DNA from 2 places in the Plantibacter sp. Mn2098 genome. Region 1 is predicted to be linked to the other one. Evidence: riboswitches for the same ligand, from Rfam matches in the RefSeq annotation. Region 1 holds a riboswitch; the other holds the start of a gene.

Region 1 (6,983 bases):
CGTGATCGAGGTCGTCGGCCGTGACCTGGTCGAAGCTGAGCGACACGGTCGTCTCGTCCACGGCGCGCAGCAGGATGCCGCGTGCGTGGGCCGATGCGACGACGGCCGCAGCATCGGGCACACGCACGAGGAGCGTGTCGAAGTAGTGCTCGGACACGACGTCCGCGCCAGCGGTGCGGAGCGAGTACGCGGCGCGAACGGCCGTCGCATGCACCGACTGCGCGATCCGGCGGATGCCCGCCGGGCCGTGGTAGACCGCGTACATCGCGGCCATCACGGCGAGGAGGACCTGCGCCGTGCAGATGTTGCTCGTCGCCTTCTCGCGGCGGATGTGCTGCTCGCGCGTCTGGAGCGTGAGCCGGTACGCGGGGTGGCCCGCTGCGTCCTGGCTCACGCCGACGAGGCGGCCGGGGAGCTGACGTTCGAGGCCCTTGCGGACGGCCATGTAGCCGGCGTGCGGTCCGCCGAAGCCCATGGGCACGCCGAAACGCTGGGTGGTGCCCACGGCGATGTCCGCCCCGAGCGAACCCGGCGAGGAGATGAGCGCGAGTGCCAGCAGGTCGGCTGCGACGACCGCGAGGCCGCCCCGCCCCTTGACCTCGGCGATGACCGCGGCCGGGTTCCAGATCCGGCCGCTCGCGCCCGGGTACTGCACGAAGACGCCGAACGCGTCTGGGAGCGCGTCACCGGCGATGGCGGCGGCGGAGAGATCGATCTCGACGAGCTCGATGCCGACGGCCTCTGCGCGGTTCGCGAGGAGCGCCTTCGTCTGCGGGAACGCGTCGGCGTCCACGATGAAGGTGTGCGATGCGGACTTCGAACCGCGGCGGGCGAGAAGCATGCCCTCGACGACGGCCGTGCTCTCGTCGAGCATGGACGCGTTGGCCGTGTCGAGCCCCGTGAGGTCGGAGACCATCGTCTGGAAGTTGATGAGGGCTTCGAGGCGGCCCTGCGAGATCTCCGGCTGGTAGGGCGTGTACGCCGTGTACCAGGACGGGTTCTCGAGCACGTTCCGCTTGATGACCGCCGGCGTGATCGTGTCGTAGTAACCGAGGCCGATGAGGCTGCGGTTGACCGTGTTGCGCGCGGCGATGGCTCGCAGCTCGGCCAGCGCGGCGCGCTCGCCGATCGCGTCCGGGATGCTCGACGAGGCGAGCTGGTCGGCCTTGATGGCGTCCGGCACGGCGGCGTCGAGCAGCGCGTCGACGGAGTCGTAACCGATGGCCGAGAGCATCGTCGCCTGCGCGTCGGCATCGGTCCCGATGTGGCGCGTGGAGAAGCGTTCCGCCATTACTCGCCCACCACTGCTGCGTACTCGTCCCAGCTGAGGAGGGTCGTCGGCAGCTCCGCGAAGCGCACCGAGATGAGCCATCCGGTGCCGAACGGGTCTGCGTTCACGATCGACGGGTCGTCGATCACGGCGTCATTGACCTCGACGACCGTGCCGTCGATGGGCGCGAACAGCTCGCCGACCGACTTCGTGGACTCGATCTCGCCGACGATGGAACCGCCGGTGATCTCACCGCCCACAGCCGGCAGGTCGACGTAGACGACGTCGCCGAGCTTCTCGGCTGCGTAGTCGGTGATGCCGATGACGGCGAGGTCGCCCTCGACGCGGATCCACTCGTGCTCGGCGGTGTACTTGAGTTCGGTCTTGTCGGCCATGTCGGGTTACTTCTCTCTCGTGTAGAAGGGCAGCGTGGTGACGGTCGCGGGGATCTTCGTACCGCGGACGTCGATGGTGAGGACCGTTCCAGTGGCGGACTGGTCGGGGTGGACGTAGGCCATCGCGATGGGGTGGCCGAGGGTGGGTGAGAGCGCACCGCTCGTGACCTCGCCGACCTCGACGTCGCCGTCGAACACGGCGTAGCCTGCCCGGCCCGCACGACGCCCTTCGGAGACGAGGGCGACGAGCACGGGCGCATCCGCGGGAGGTCCGGCTTCGACGGCTGCACGGCCGACGAATGCGCCGGGCTTGCTCAATGCGACGACGCGGCCGAGCCCTGCTTGCACGGGGAACGTACCCGTGCCGAGTTCGTGGCCGTAGAGCGGCATGCCTGCTTCGAGGCGCAGCGTGTCACGGCTCGCGAGCCCGGCGGGGACGAGGCCGTGGGATGCGCCCACCGCTTCGATCGCGCGCCAGAGCCGTTCGGCGGCGTCGGCCTGCACATACAGTTCGAAGCCGTCCTCGCCCGTGTACCCGGTGCGGGCGACGAGCAGCGGGAGGCCCTCGAAGAGCGCATCGGTGCAGCGGTAGTAGCCGAGCTCTGCGAGCGGCGTGCCGAGATCCGTGATCGCTGCGACCGATTCGAGGATGGCGCGCGATGCGGGTCCCTGGACGGCGATGAGCGCAGTCGCGTCGCTCTGGTCCTCGACGGTCACGTCGAATCCGGCAGCACGCTCGCTGAGCGCTCGGAACGCGGCCTCCCGGTTGCCGGCGTTCGCGATGACGAGGAATCGCTCGTCGGCGAGTCGGTACACCACGATGTCATCGACGATGCCGCCCTGCTCGTTGAGGATGAGCGAGTATTTGGCCTGCCACAGCGCGATGGCGGACAGCTTGCCGGCGAGCGCCGTGTCGAGGAATGCAGCGGCGTCCGGCCCGGCGACGAGGATCTCGGCCATGTGCGAGAGGTCGAAGATGCCGGCGGCCGTGCGGACGGCGTGGTGCTCTGCGAGGTCGCTGGAGTAGCGGACGGGCATCTGCCAGCCGGCGAAGTCCGTGAAGCTCGCGCCTGCGGCTTCATGGACGGGGTGCAAAGGACTGGTTCGTTCGAGATCGGTCACGAGTTCTCCGGGGTCGCGTGGTGCGCTTCGGGTACGACAAGCGCGCCCGTTGGGAACTCCCCCTCTGTCATTGGCCTGAGAGTTTCGCGAGCGACGGATCGACGTCCGTGCTGCTTTCACCGTCGGCGAGCGCCACAGGATGGTGACGCTGCTTTCCAGAGTGGCCAGTTCGATGCGGTACAGGACCTGAGAGATTGGCGGGGAGGCTTGCTCCTTCGGTGCCGGGTGAACCGGCTCTCCCGCATCGTGTTTGCGGCCCGATATTCGTTTGCGCGCCCAGCATATCGTGGTTCGCCGCGCTTGCGGGAGTCGGTGTTCTGGTCAGGTGTACACTAAGGCTCGGAACAGTAAGAGTCAGACATACTCTTAGTTGATCGCGATGTCGTTGGATCGACATCGCCCGAGCCACCGGGAGCACACGATGGGTGAGAGCGCAGCAGATCAGGGCCTCGCGGACGCGGCGAGCGTCAAGCTGGCCGTGTCCACCGTCATCTTCACGCTCCGCACCGATGACGGCTTCGGTGCGACGGATCCGACCCCGGCCATCTGGATCCCGCTCGTCCGCCGCATCCGCGAACCGTACGACGGGCTGTGGGCGTTGCCAGGCGGCCCGCTCGGCGCGGAGGAGTCCCTCGCGGACGCGGCACGGCGCACACTCGAAGTGACGACATCGCTGCGCCCCCGCTACCTCGAACAGCTCTACGCGTTCGGCGACATCGACCGCTCGCCGGACGAACGTGTCGTCTCGATCGTCTACTGGGCGCTCGTCGGCTCAGAGGAGGCCAAGCGCACGCTCGTCGGGCAGAACGTCCGCTGGTTCCGCACCGATGCGCTCCCGCGGCTCGCCTTCGACCACGAACTCATCGTGGAGTACGCGCTGTGGCGGCTCCGCAGCAAACTCGAGTACAGCCACATCGCCCACGCCTTCCTCGGTGAGACGTTCACGCTCACAGAACTGCGCGAGGTCCACGAGGCCGTCCTCCAGAAGCAACTCGACCCGGCCAACTTCCGCCGGCAGATCGAGTCGTCCGGGCAGGTCGTCGCAACCGACGAGCTCCGCACCGGCGGCCGGCACCGTCCGGCGAGGCTCTACCGCTTCAACCGCTCCTCCGAGTACGCCGACCACGGCCCGCTCGCCGGTGCAGACCCCACCGAAACCGCACCACCAGCACGCATGCAGGAGCTCTCATGACCCTCACCGCTTCCGTCGACGCCATGATCCAGGAGATCGCGAACGGCCAGACCGCAGGTTCCACCTGTGCGCCGGAGCTCGCCTCCGGCCCGTGGGTCTTCGACCTCACTCCCCCGAGCTACGGTCCGGGCGCGTCGATGGGCGATGTCATCCCAACGGGTTCCCCCCGTCAGGGCCAGCTGCCCGCCTCCTACCGCGATGCTGATCAGGCGGACCTGCACCGGCGGATCGTGGCTGCGAAGGAGACGCTCGGCGATCGCGTTGTGATCCTCGGGCACTTCTACCAGCGCGACGAGGTCGTGCAGCACGCTGACTACGTGGGCGATTCGTTCCAGCTCGCGAACGCGGCGAAGGCCCGAACCGAGGCGGAGGCGATCGTCTTCTGCGGTGTCCACTTCATGGCGGAGACGGCCGACCTCCTCTCCGGTCCGGAGCAGGCGGTCATCCTGCCGAACCTGGCCGCCGGGTGCTCGATGGCGGACATGGCGAACATCGACCAGGTCGAGGAGGCCTGGGAGCAGCTCGAAGCCCTCTACGGAACCGAGCCCGATGCGGATGGCCGCGTGCCCGTCATCCCCGTCACCTACATGAACTCGTCCGCGGCGCTCAAGGGCTTCTGCGGTCGCCACGGCGGCATCGTCTGCACCTCGTCCAACGCCGAGACAGTGCTCAAGTGGGCCTTCGAGCGCGGTCAGCGCGTCCTCTTCTTCCCCGACCAGCACCTCGGCCGCAACACGGCCAAGAAGCTCGGTGTGCCACTCGAGCACATGCCCATGTGGAACCCGAACAAGGCGCTCGGCGGCAACGACGCGCAGGGGTTGCAGGAAGCGGAGGTCATCCTGTGGCACGGCTTCTGCTCCGTGCACAAGCGGTTCACGGTCGACCAGATCGATCGCGCGCGCGCAGCCCACCCCGGCGTCCGCGTCATCGTGCACCCCGAGTGCCCGATGCCCGTCGTCGACGCCGCGGACGAGGCCGGTTCGACTGACTACATCCAGAAGGCGATCGAGGCGGCCCCGGCGGGCACGACCTTCGCGATCGGCACGGAGATCAACATGGTGCAGCGCCTCGCCGCGCAGTACCCGCAGCACACGATCTTCTGCCTCGACGACGTCATCTGCCCGTGCTCCACGATGTACCGCATCCACCCGGGCTACCTCGCCTGGGTGCTCGAAGGGCTCGTCGCAGGCGAGGTCATCAACCGGATCACCGTCTCAGACGACGTCGCCGTCCCCGCACGGCTCGCCCTCGAACGGATGCTGGCCGCGAAGCCGCCCGTCGCGGCTCAGGCAACCACCGTCGCGCCGGCTCAGACGGTCGAGGTCTGACCGTGACCAGGGTCGTGGTGGTGGGCAGCGGCATCGCCGGGCTCGTCACCGCCATCCACGCGAGCGATGAGCACGAGGTCGTCCTCGTCACGAAGGACGTGCTGGGGCAGAGCAACACGCGTTACGCGCAGGGTGGCATCGCCGGCGTGATGTTCGACGACGACTCCGTCGAGTCGCACGTGCAGGACACACTCACGGCCGGCGCTGGGCTGTGCGACGAGGAGGCCGTGCGGGTGCTCTGCTCCGAGGGGCCGGATCGCATCCGCGAGCTGATCGCGTACGGAGTCGGATTCGACCGTGCGGGCTCGGCGCCAGATGCGGCGTTCGCGAAGGGCCTCGAAGCTGCCCACTCCTACCCGCGGGTGCTGCACTCGGGAGGCGATGCGACGGGCGCGGCGATCGAGGCGGCTCTCGTCCACCGCGTGCGGGAGACGAGTGTAGCCATCCACGAGCACACCTTCCTCGTCGACCTGCTCGTCGAGGCCGGCGCCGTGCGGGGAGTGCTGCTGCGGGCAGACGGCGAGGAGTTCGTCGTCCGGGCCGACGCGGTCGTACTCGCGACGGGCGGCGCGGGACAGCTCTACCCGCACACCACGAACCCGCTCGTCGCAACGGGTGACGGTGCAGCGGCAGCGCTCCGAGCCGGAGCTGCGCTCGAAGACGTCGAGTTCGTCCAGTTCCACCCGACGGCACTCACCTCCGCGGGCAGCTTCCTCGTGTCGGAGGCCGTGCGCGGCGAAGGGGCCGTCCTCCGCGACGCATCAGGCGAGCGTTTTATGCAACGCGTCCACCCGGACGCTGAGCTCGCGCCGCGCGATGTCGTCGCGCGTGGGATCGCGGCCGCGATGGCTGCTCAGGGCGGGCTGCCGGTGGTCCTCGATGCGACGATGCTCGGCGCGGAACGGCTCGCGACGCGCTTCCCCGGCATCGATGCGGCGGTGCGGGCGTCCGGCATCGACTGGTCGCTCGAACCGGTGCCCGTCGCCCCCGCCGCCCACTACTGGATGGGCGGGGTGCGGACCGATCTGCACGCACGGACGAGCCTTCCCTGGCTGTACGCGGTCGGCGAGGTCGCGCGGACCGGGGTGCACGGCGCCAACCGGCTGGCCTCGAACTCGTTACTCGAAGGCGCGGTGTTCGGTGCGCGGGCGGCTGCGGCGATCGGCGTGGACCTGCAGGTGGGCCCTTCGACAAGCTCAGGGACCGGGAAGGGCCCGGTCATTGAGCTCCAAGACCCGGTCATTGAGCTTGTCGAAATGCACCGCTCGGGCCCTTCGACAAGCTCAGGGACCGGGAATGGCCCGGTCATTGAGCTTGTCGAAATGCACCCTTCGACAAGCTCAGGGACCGGGACGGACGGCCCTTCGACAGGCCCAGGGACCGGCGGAGGCTCAGGGACCAGGGCGGACGGCTTCAGCCGGGCAGCACTCCACGAACTGCTGTGGCGCGACGCCGGCCTCATCCGCACGGGCGACGGCCTCGCCGCCGCAGCCGGAATCCTCGACGGGTGGGCCGCCGAACAGACCGCCCCGCCGACGACCGACGAGGAATCCGAAGACCAGAACCTGCTCCTGCTCGCCAGGGCGATCGTCGCCGCAGCCCTCCAGCGCACCGAGTCGCGCGGCGCCCACGCCCGCAGCGACTTCCCGCTGACCGACCCGATCCAGGCTGTCTCG
Region 2 (6,983 bases), on a different contig from region 1:
CCCGCGCTGCCACGACACCGTGAAGGACTCGTTGCGGCGCAGCTTCATCACCGTGATCGACTTGACATGGGCGAGCGTGCGGTCGTCCAGTTCCAGCTCTCGCGCGGAGCTGCCGTAGATCAGTCTGCCCATGGGATGTTCCTCACTCGTTGGAATGGCGCTCGGCCGCGGGATGCGTCCCGCAACCGTGCGCGTGAGCCTCTCGGCACGGACCAATCGTACGGGTCGGGTTGCCTTCGAGCACCCGACACCACAAGATGCCGACAGATGTCGGAAACAGGTCCCGGTCGGCGGAAACGACCGCGACTCCCGCACCCGCTGGGAATCCGCTGTCCCGCGCTCGGGACGCTCGCGCGGGAGTCGGGCGTCCTGCCAGCTTGTGCCTGGTGCGACACGCACCCACGGCGAAGGGGTTGCGATGTCGGCTGCACGATCGAGGGGAATGCTCGCTGTCCGAGGCGGCATCGGCATCGGCGGGGCGCTCGTCCTCGCGGTCCTGCTGAGCGCGTGCACGGCGCCGACCACCCCCGAGAGCAGCCCGACCTCCAGCGCTCCGACGACCGAATCCACCAGTTCGGAACTCGCCGCCCCGACCTTCCGACTGCCGCTCGGTTGCGACGACCTCGTCTCCACGACGGACGCCGCCGAGGCACTGCGGGCACCGGCGACGCTCGTCACCTGGCCCTCGACAGCAGACCACGCGAGCCTCGACGACATCGCCGTCACCGCCGCTGGCGGCCTCGTCTGCCAGTGGACGGTCGAACCGGACAACTTCAGCCCGACCATCACGACCGAAACCTACCCTGCGCCGCGGATGGTCGTCCAGGTGCTCCCGGACGCAGCGTCCACCTGGAACCCCGGGTGGCAGGACGATGCGGAAGCGACCGACACACGGGACTTCGGGACGACCAAGGCGTTCGCATCCTGCGGCGACATCGGCTGCCGCGCAAACGCGCTCGTCGGTTCGAATTGGGTGCAGATCCTGATCTACAACCCGGGCGCACAGCTCACAACGACGTCGCTCGGGTCGCCGGACGAGACCTTCGCACACGCGACACCCGCGTTCACCTCACTCTTCGATCGACTCGCGTCCGCCGGCGAGCCCGCACCTGCGTGGACCCCGCCGACGTCGGCGAAGCCGGTCGCCTCCAGTTGTGACGCGCTCCTCCCGACCGACGCCGCGGCGACGGCGCTCGGCGGCGACAACGGCGATGCCGGTGACGGGTACGTCGCGCAGGAACCGCAGAAACTGCCGTCGGTCCAGACGGTCGCTGTACAGGACATCGGCGCCCTCGGCTGCGTGTACGGCCCGGTCGGAACGAGCGCCGTGATCGCACCCCTCACCATCACGGCCGTGCCCGGCGGCGCGTGGATCGCGCCCAAGATCCTGTCGAACATCCCGACCGGCAGCACGCAGGCCGCCGTGCAGCTCACCGGTCTGCCGTCCTCGGACACCGCGATCCTGTGGTGCGGGGTCAACGACCAGCAGTGCCAGGTGCTCTTCAGCCTGAACGGTCAGGGCATCGACGTCACGACGAACGCTCTGCAGGACTCACCCGTCTCGGCGCACGACGCCGCAATCGCAGCTGCGGAGGCGATCATCGCCCGGCCGTGAGGGCAGAGTCAGCACTCCACGACGTTGACCGCGAGCCCGCCCAACGCGGTCTCCTTGTACTTCGACGACATGTCGCGGCCCGTCTCGCGCATCGTGACGATGACCTCGTCGAGGGACACCCGATGGGTGCCGTCGCCCCAGAGCGCCATCTTCGCGGCGTTGATCGCCTTCGCTGCGGCGATCGCGTTCCGCTCGATGCAGGGGATCTGCACGAGCCCGCCGATCGGATCGCACGTCAGCCCGAGGTTGTGCTCCATCGCGATCTCGGCCGCGTTCTCGACCTGCTCAGGCGTCCCGCCGAGGACTTCGGCGAGTCCGGCGGCCGCCATAGACGATGCCGAGCCGACCTCGCCCTGGCATCCCACCTCCGCACCGGAGATCGATGCCTGCTCCTTGTACAGGACGCCGACCGCACCGGCGGCGAGCAGGAACCGGACGACGACCTCGTCCCGCTGCTCCGGCGTCGCCGCATCCATGCCGGGGCCGTAGTGGGTGGCGTAGAACATGACCGCCGGGATGATGCCGGCCGCACCGTTCGTCGGCGCCGTCACGACCCGGCCTCCCGACGCGTTCTCCTCGTTGACGGCGAGCGCCACGAGGTTCACCCATTCCTGCCAGAACTTCGGATCCCGATCCGGGTCCTCAGCACGCAGGCGGGTGTGCCACGCCGGCGCGCGTCGCCGCACGTCGAGACCGCCTGGCAGCGGCCCGGTGCGTTCCAGACTCGAGTTCTTGCACGCCTCCATCACGTCGCGGATGTGCAGGAGCCCGCTGCGCACCTCGTCCTCCGAGCGCGTGACGAGCTCGTTCCGGAGCATCACCCCGCTGAACGGCACACCCTCCGCCCGGCAGTGGCCGAGCAGCTCCGCCGCCGTGCGGAACGGCAGTGGCACAGCGGCGTCCGGCACGACCGGGCCAGTCCTCGCAACGGGCGTCCCGTCCTCCCGCACCACGAACCCGCCGCCGACCGAGTAAAACACCGCCTCGTGGAGCACCTCGCCCACAGCGTCCCGCACGGCGAACCGCATGCCGTTCGTGTGGCGTTCGAGGACCGTCAACGGGTGCAGCGCGATGTCGTCGACCGCGAAGCGCAGCGAGACACCGCGGCCGAACCGCAGCGTCCCCGTCGCGGCGAGCGCCCCGAGACGCTCCTCGACCTCCTCCGGCAGGATCTCCTCCGGACGGTACCCCTCCAGCCCCAGCAGCACAGCCGTCATCGTGCCGTGTCCACGTCCCGTCGCGGCGAGCGAACCGTACAGGTCGACGTCGAGCGCGGCCACCGCATCGAGGACACCAGCGTCACGGACGTCGTCGACGAACACGGATGCGGCGCGCATCGGCCCCACCGTGTGCGAACTCGACGGACCGATGCCCACCGAGAACAGGTCGAACACGCTGATGGTCATGCTGCCGCCACCCGGGATGCTGGTGCGTTGGTCATGGGAACTCCGATGCTGTGGCGCGCTGGTGCGCGACCGATGGTCGAGTCCCTCCCCGCTCTGTATCGGACCTGAGAGTTTCCGCGATCCCCTGGCGGGAGAACGCTTGCACCGTCGGTGAGCGACGAGATCGTCACTGCTTTCCAGAGTCGCCGAGCTGCTGCGGTACAGGGGCCTGAGAGATTCCCGGGGAGGATTTGCTCCTACGGCGCCCGCCCGATGATGCAGGACGGAACTCTCCCGCAGCTGCTCGAAGGCGTGTGATGTTGTGCTGTGCACGATACACGATCGTGCAGAGTCGGAGAATGCCTGGAAGTCCCGCTGGCGACGCTCTAGCCTGGTGCCAGACCCGTACGATCGGCGGCTGCTGGAGCCGACGTTGATGCGCGGGCGACGAAGGAGTCGACATGAGCGATCAGAACCTCGAGAACGCAGACATCAACAACCCTGGTCCGCACGACGAAGCCGTCGACGAGGCGGTGCTCACGAACGCGAGCATCAACAACCCCGGCCCGCACGACGAAGCCGTCGACGAGGCGGCGCTCGCCAACCCGAGCATCAACAACCCCGGCCCGCACGACGAAGCGATCGACGACGCGGAGGCCGAGGAGACCGCGACGATCACGAACCCCGGTCCAGACGAGAGCCAGATCCCGCATCACGGGCACCACAAGCACTAGCGCTCAGGCCCGGTCCGGCCCGGTCGCTGGGCCTGTCGACACTTCGACAAGCTCAGTGACCGGGTCTCGCTCAGCGACCGGACTTGGTCCCTGAGCCTGTCGAAGGGCCCGAACCAGCGCAGTCGTCACCCCCGGTCCCTGAGCTTGTCGAAGGGCCCGACCCCGCGCAGTCGTCACTTCGACAAGCTCAGTGACCGGGTCACGCTCAGCGACCGGGTCTCGAAGGGCCCACGATCCTCGGCACCACCCGCACGAGCACCACCATGCCGACGAGTTCCACAAGCGTCTGCGTCACCACCGCGAGCGGAGCGATCGCGAGCGACGTCGGCAGCGAGAGCGCGAGCGGCAGCACCACCAGCGAGTTCCGCGTCGCACCGCTGAACACGAGTGCCCGCCCGGCCGGCGCGTCGAGTCGGGCCGGGCGCCACACGAGCGCACCGACGACCACCATCACCACGAGGAACGCCACGAACAGCGGCACCACCCGCAACAGGGCAACCGCCTGTTCACCCACCGCGGCGATCTGCGACCCGACGACGACCGCGAGCGTCAGCATCATGATCGGCACCATCGCGCCCTCCATCACCCGCATGATGCCTGCACCGATCGCGGATCGCCCGGCCACCGCCTGCACGATCGCAGCCGCGACGAGCGGCACCACGATGAGCAGCAGGAACGCCTCCACAAACGGCTCGACCTCCACGAGCGCGACGGCGTCGGCACCGGCGAACAGCCAGAGATAGCCCGGCAGCAGCACGATCTGCAGCAGCATCAGCACGGGCGCCGCCGCGAGCAGCCGGTCCCGCGCACCGCCGGCGAGGCCAGTGAACACGATGACGTAGTCCACGCACGGCGTCAGCAGGACCAGCAGGACACCGATGAGCAAGCCACGGTCGTCGGTCACGAAGCGCGACAGTCCGAACACCACGATCGGCACGATCCCGAAGTTCACCAGCAGCACCGTGACGAAGAAGCGCCCGTCCCGGAACGCACGGCCGATCATCGTGAGCGGCACGCCGAGGAACGTGGCGAACAGGAGCAGGATGAGCGCGGGATTGATCGATGCCGCGAGCCCGGGCGCGGACGACGGCGCGACGAGGCCGACGACCCCACCGAGGACGATCGCCGCGAGATACAGCGGGATCTGCCGTCGGTCCCACCATGTGACGATCCGCTGCATCCCCACAGCCTAGGGACTGCCGAACCCTGCGGCCTTCCGTCGCCCGCAAACCCGTTGACTGCGAGTGCGCTCGAAGTCGTAGTCTGGCCGACATGACACGTACACAACACCGCATCGGCTCCGGATTCGACGCTTCGACCACGGCCGCAGAGGTCCTCGAGGGCATCGATCTGACCGGCAAGCTCGCCATCGTGACCGGCGGATACTCCGGCCTCGGCAAGGAGACCGTCCGTGCGCTCGTCGGCGCCGGCGCAGACGTCGTCGTCCCCGCACGCCGCGTCGAAGCCGCCCGCGAAGAGCTCGCGGACATCGACGGATCCGCAGAACACGTCGAGGTGGACGAGATGGACCTCTCCGACCTGGCGAGCGTGCGCGCGTTCGCCGAGCGGTTCCTGGCCTCTGGCCGCAGCATCGACATCATCATCGACAACGCCGGTGTGATGGCCGCCCCGGAAACTCGCGTCGGTCCTGGTTGGGAGCTGCAGTTCGCCACGAACCACCTCGGACACTTCGCCCTCGTCAACCTGCTGTGGCCGGCCGTCGTCAAGGGCGGGTCGTCTCGTGTCATCGCGACCTCCTCGTCGGCGCACCATCGCTCCGCCATCCGTTGGGACGACATCGACTTCACCACCGGCTACGACAAGTGGGCGGCGTACGGGCAGGCGAAGACCGCGAACGCCCTGTTCGCCCTGCAGCTCGACGAGCTGGGCAAGGCGGAGGGCGTCCGCGCGTTCTCGGTGCACCCCGGCGGGATCCTCACGCCACTGCAGCGGCACCTCCCGCGCCAGGAGATGGTCGCCGCCGGTTGGATGGATGAGGACGGCAATCCGACGAACCCCGCATTCAAGTCGCCGGAGCAGGGTGCAGCGACCCAGGTGTGGGCTGCGACGTCGCCGAAACTCGACGGGCTCGGCGGGCTGTTCCTGGAGGACGTCGAGGTCGCTGTGCCGGCTGCGGAGGCCGTCGCCCCGGCCTCGGGGGTCTCGGCGCACGCCATCGATCCGGCTGAGGCGGAACGTCTCTGGGCGCTGTCGGCGGAGCGCACCGGCGTCAACGCCTTCGCCGGCTGATCTGCGGCTGATCTGCGGCTGATCTCCGGCACTCCGCGGGCTCGTCGAGGCGCCTAAGCCTCGAGGAGCCCGCGGATGTCATCGGCTGAGAGGGAGCTGCTGAAGACGGCGTCGTCGTCGAGGACGGCGTCGAACAACTTCGACTTGCGTTCCTTGAGCGCCATGACCTTCTCCTCGATCGTGCCGCGGGCGACGAGCCGGTAGACCATCACGTTGCCGGTCTGGCCGATGCGATGGGTCCGATCGATCGCCTGCGACTCCGAGGCGGGGTTCCACCACGGATCGAGCAGGAACACGTAGTCCGCCTCGGTCAGGTTGAGGCCGAACCCGCCGGCCTTGAGGCTGATGAGGAACACGGGCGCGTCACCGCCGCGGAACCGCTCGATGATCTCCGGGCGGCGCAGACTCGAACCGTCGAGGTACTCGTAGGCGATGCCCTGCGCGTCGAGCCGTTCGGCTGCCTTCTTGAGGAACGTCGTGAACTGGCTGAACACGAGCGAGCGGTGCCCCTCTGCGATGACATCGTCCAGTTGTTCCAGCAGTGTGTCCAGCTTGCTCGACGGGATGCCGGCGTACTCCTCGTCGACGAGGGTCGCGTCGAGACTCAGCATCCGCAACAGCGTGAGGGATCGGAACACGATGAACCGGTTGCGATCGAGGTCTTCGATGAGCCCGAGGAGCTTCTGCCGCTCCTTCTGGAGGACCGTGTCGTAGAGCTTGCGGTGCTTCGGCGCGAGATCCACGTACAGGACCTGTTCCTGCTTCGGCGGCAGCTCCGGGGCGACGAGCTCCTTCGTCCGGCGCATCATGAGCGGTCTGATCCGCCGGCGGAGCGTCGCGAGCAGGACCGTGTTGATCTCCCGCTCGATGGGGCGCACGAATCGCTCGGCGAATCGGTGCGGCGAGGGGAAGAGCCCGGGGGCGACGACGGCGAACAGCGACCACAGCTCCATGAGGTCGTTCTCGAGTGGCGTGCCGGTGATGGCGAGCTTGAACGGG

The links. A riboswitch is a leader RNA that binds a small molecule or an ion and turns the genes downstream of it on or off. The one in region 1 is predicted to bind glycine.
Region 2: another riboswitch for glycine. It lies ahead of ACL9RL_RS03280 (L-serine ammonia-lyase); the one in region 1 lies ahead of gcvT (glycine cleavage system aminomethyltransferase GcvT).

Annotation. Positions count from the first base shown of each region.
Region 1 is NZ_JBMOUH010000003.1:211,446-218,428, reverse strand. Features, by position in the region: gene gcvP (aminomethyl-transferring glycine dehydrogenase) at 1-1,291, opposite strand, end outside; gene gcvH (glycine cleavage system protein GcvH) at 1,291-1,665, opposite strand; gene gcvT (glycine cleavage system aminomethyltransferase GcvT) at 1,672-2,787, opposite strand; glycine riboswitch at 2,845-2,951, opposite strand; glycine riboswitch at 2,953-3,039, opposite strand; gene ACL9RL_RS06525 (NUDIX hydrolase) at 3,209-3,979, shown strand; gene nadA (quinolinate synthase NadA) at 3,976-5,307, shown strand; gene nadB (L-aspartate oxidase) at 5,310-6,983, shown strand, end outside.
Region 2 is NZ_JBMOUH010000002.1:97,189-104,171, forward strand. Features, by position in the region: gene ACL9RL_RS03270 (hypothetical protein) at 1-132, opposite strand, end outside; gene ACL9RL_RS03275 (hypothetical protein) at 443-1,615, shown strand; gene ACL9RL_RS03280 (L-serine ammonia-lyase) at 1,624-3,021, opposite strand; glycine riboswitch at 3,105-3,207, opposite strand; glycine riboswitch at 3,208-3,307, opposite strand; gene ACL9RL_RS03285 (hypothetical protein) at 3,462-3,734, shown strand; gene ACL9RL_RS03290 (arsenic resistance protein) at 3,940-4,914, opposite strand; gene ACL9RL_RS03295 (SDR family NAD(P)-dependent oxidoreductase) at 5,007-5,984, shown strand; gene ACL9RL_RS03300 (SNF2-related protein) at 6,038-6,983, opposite strand, start outside.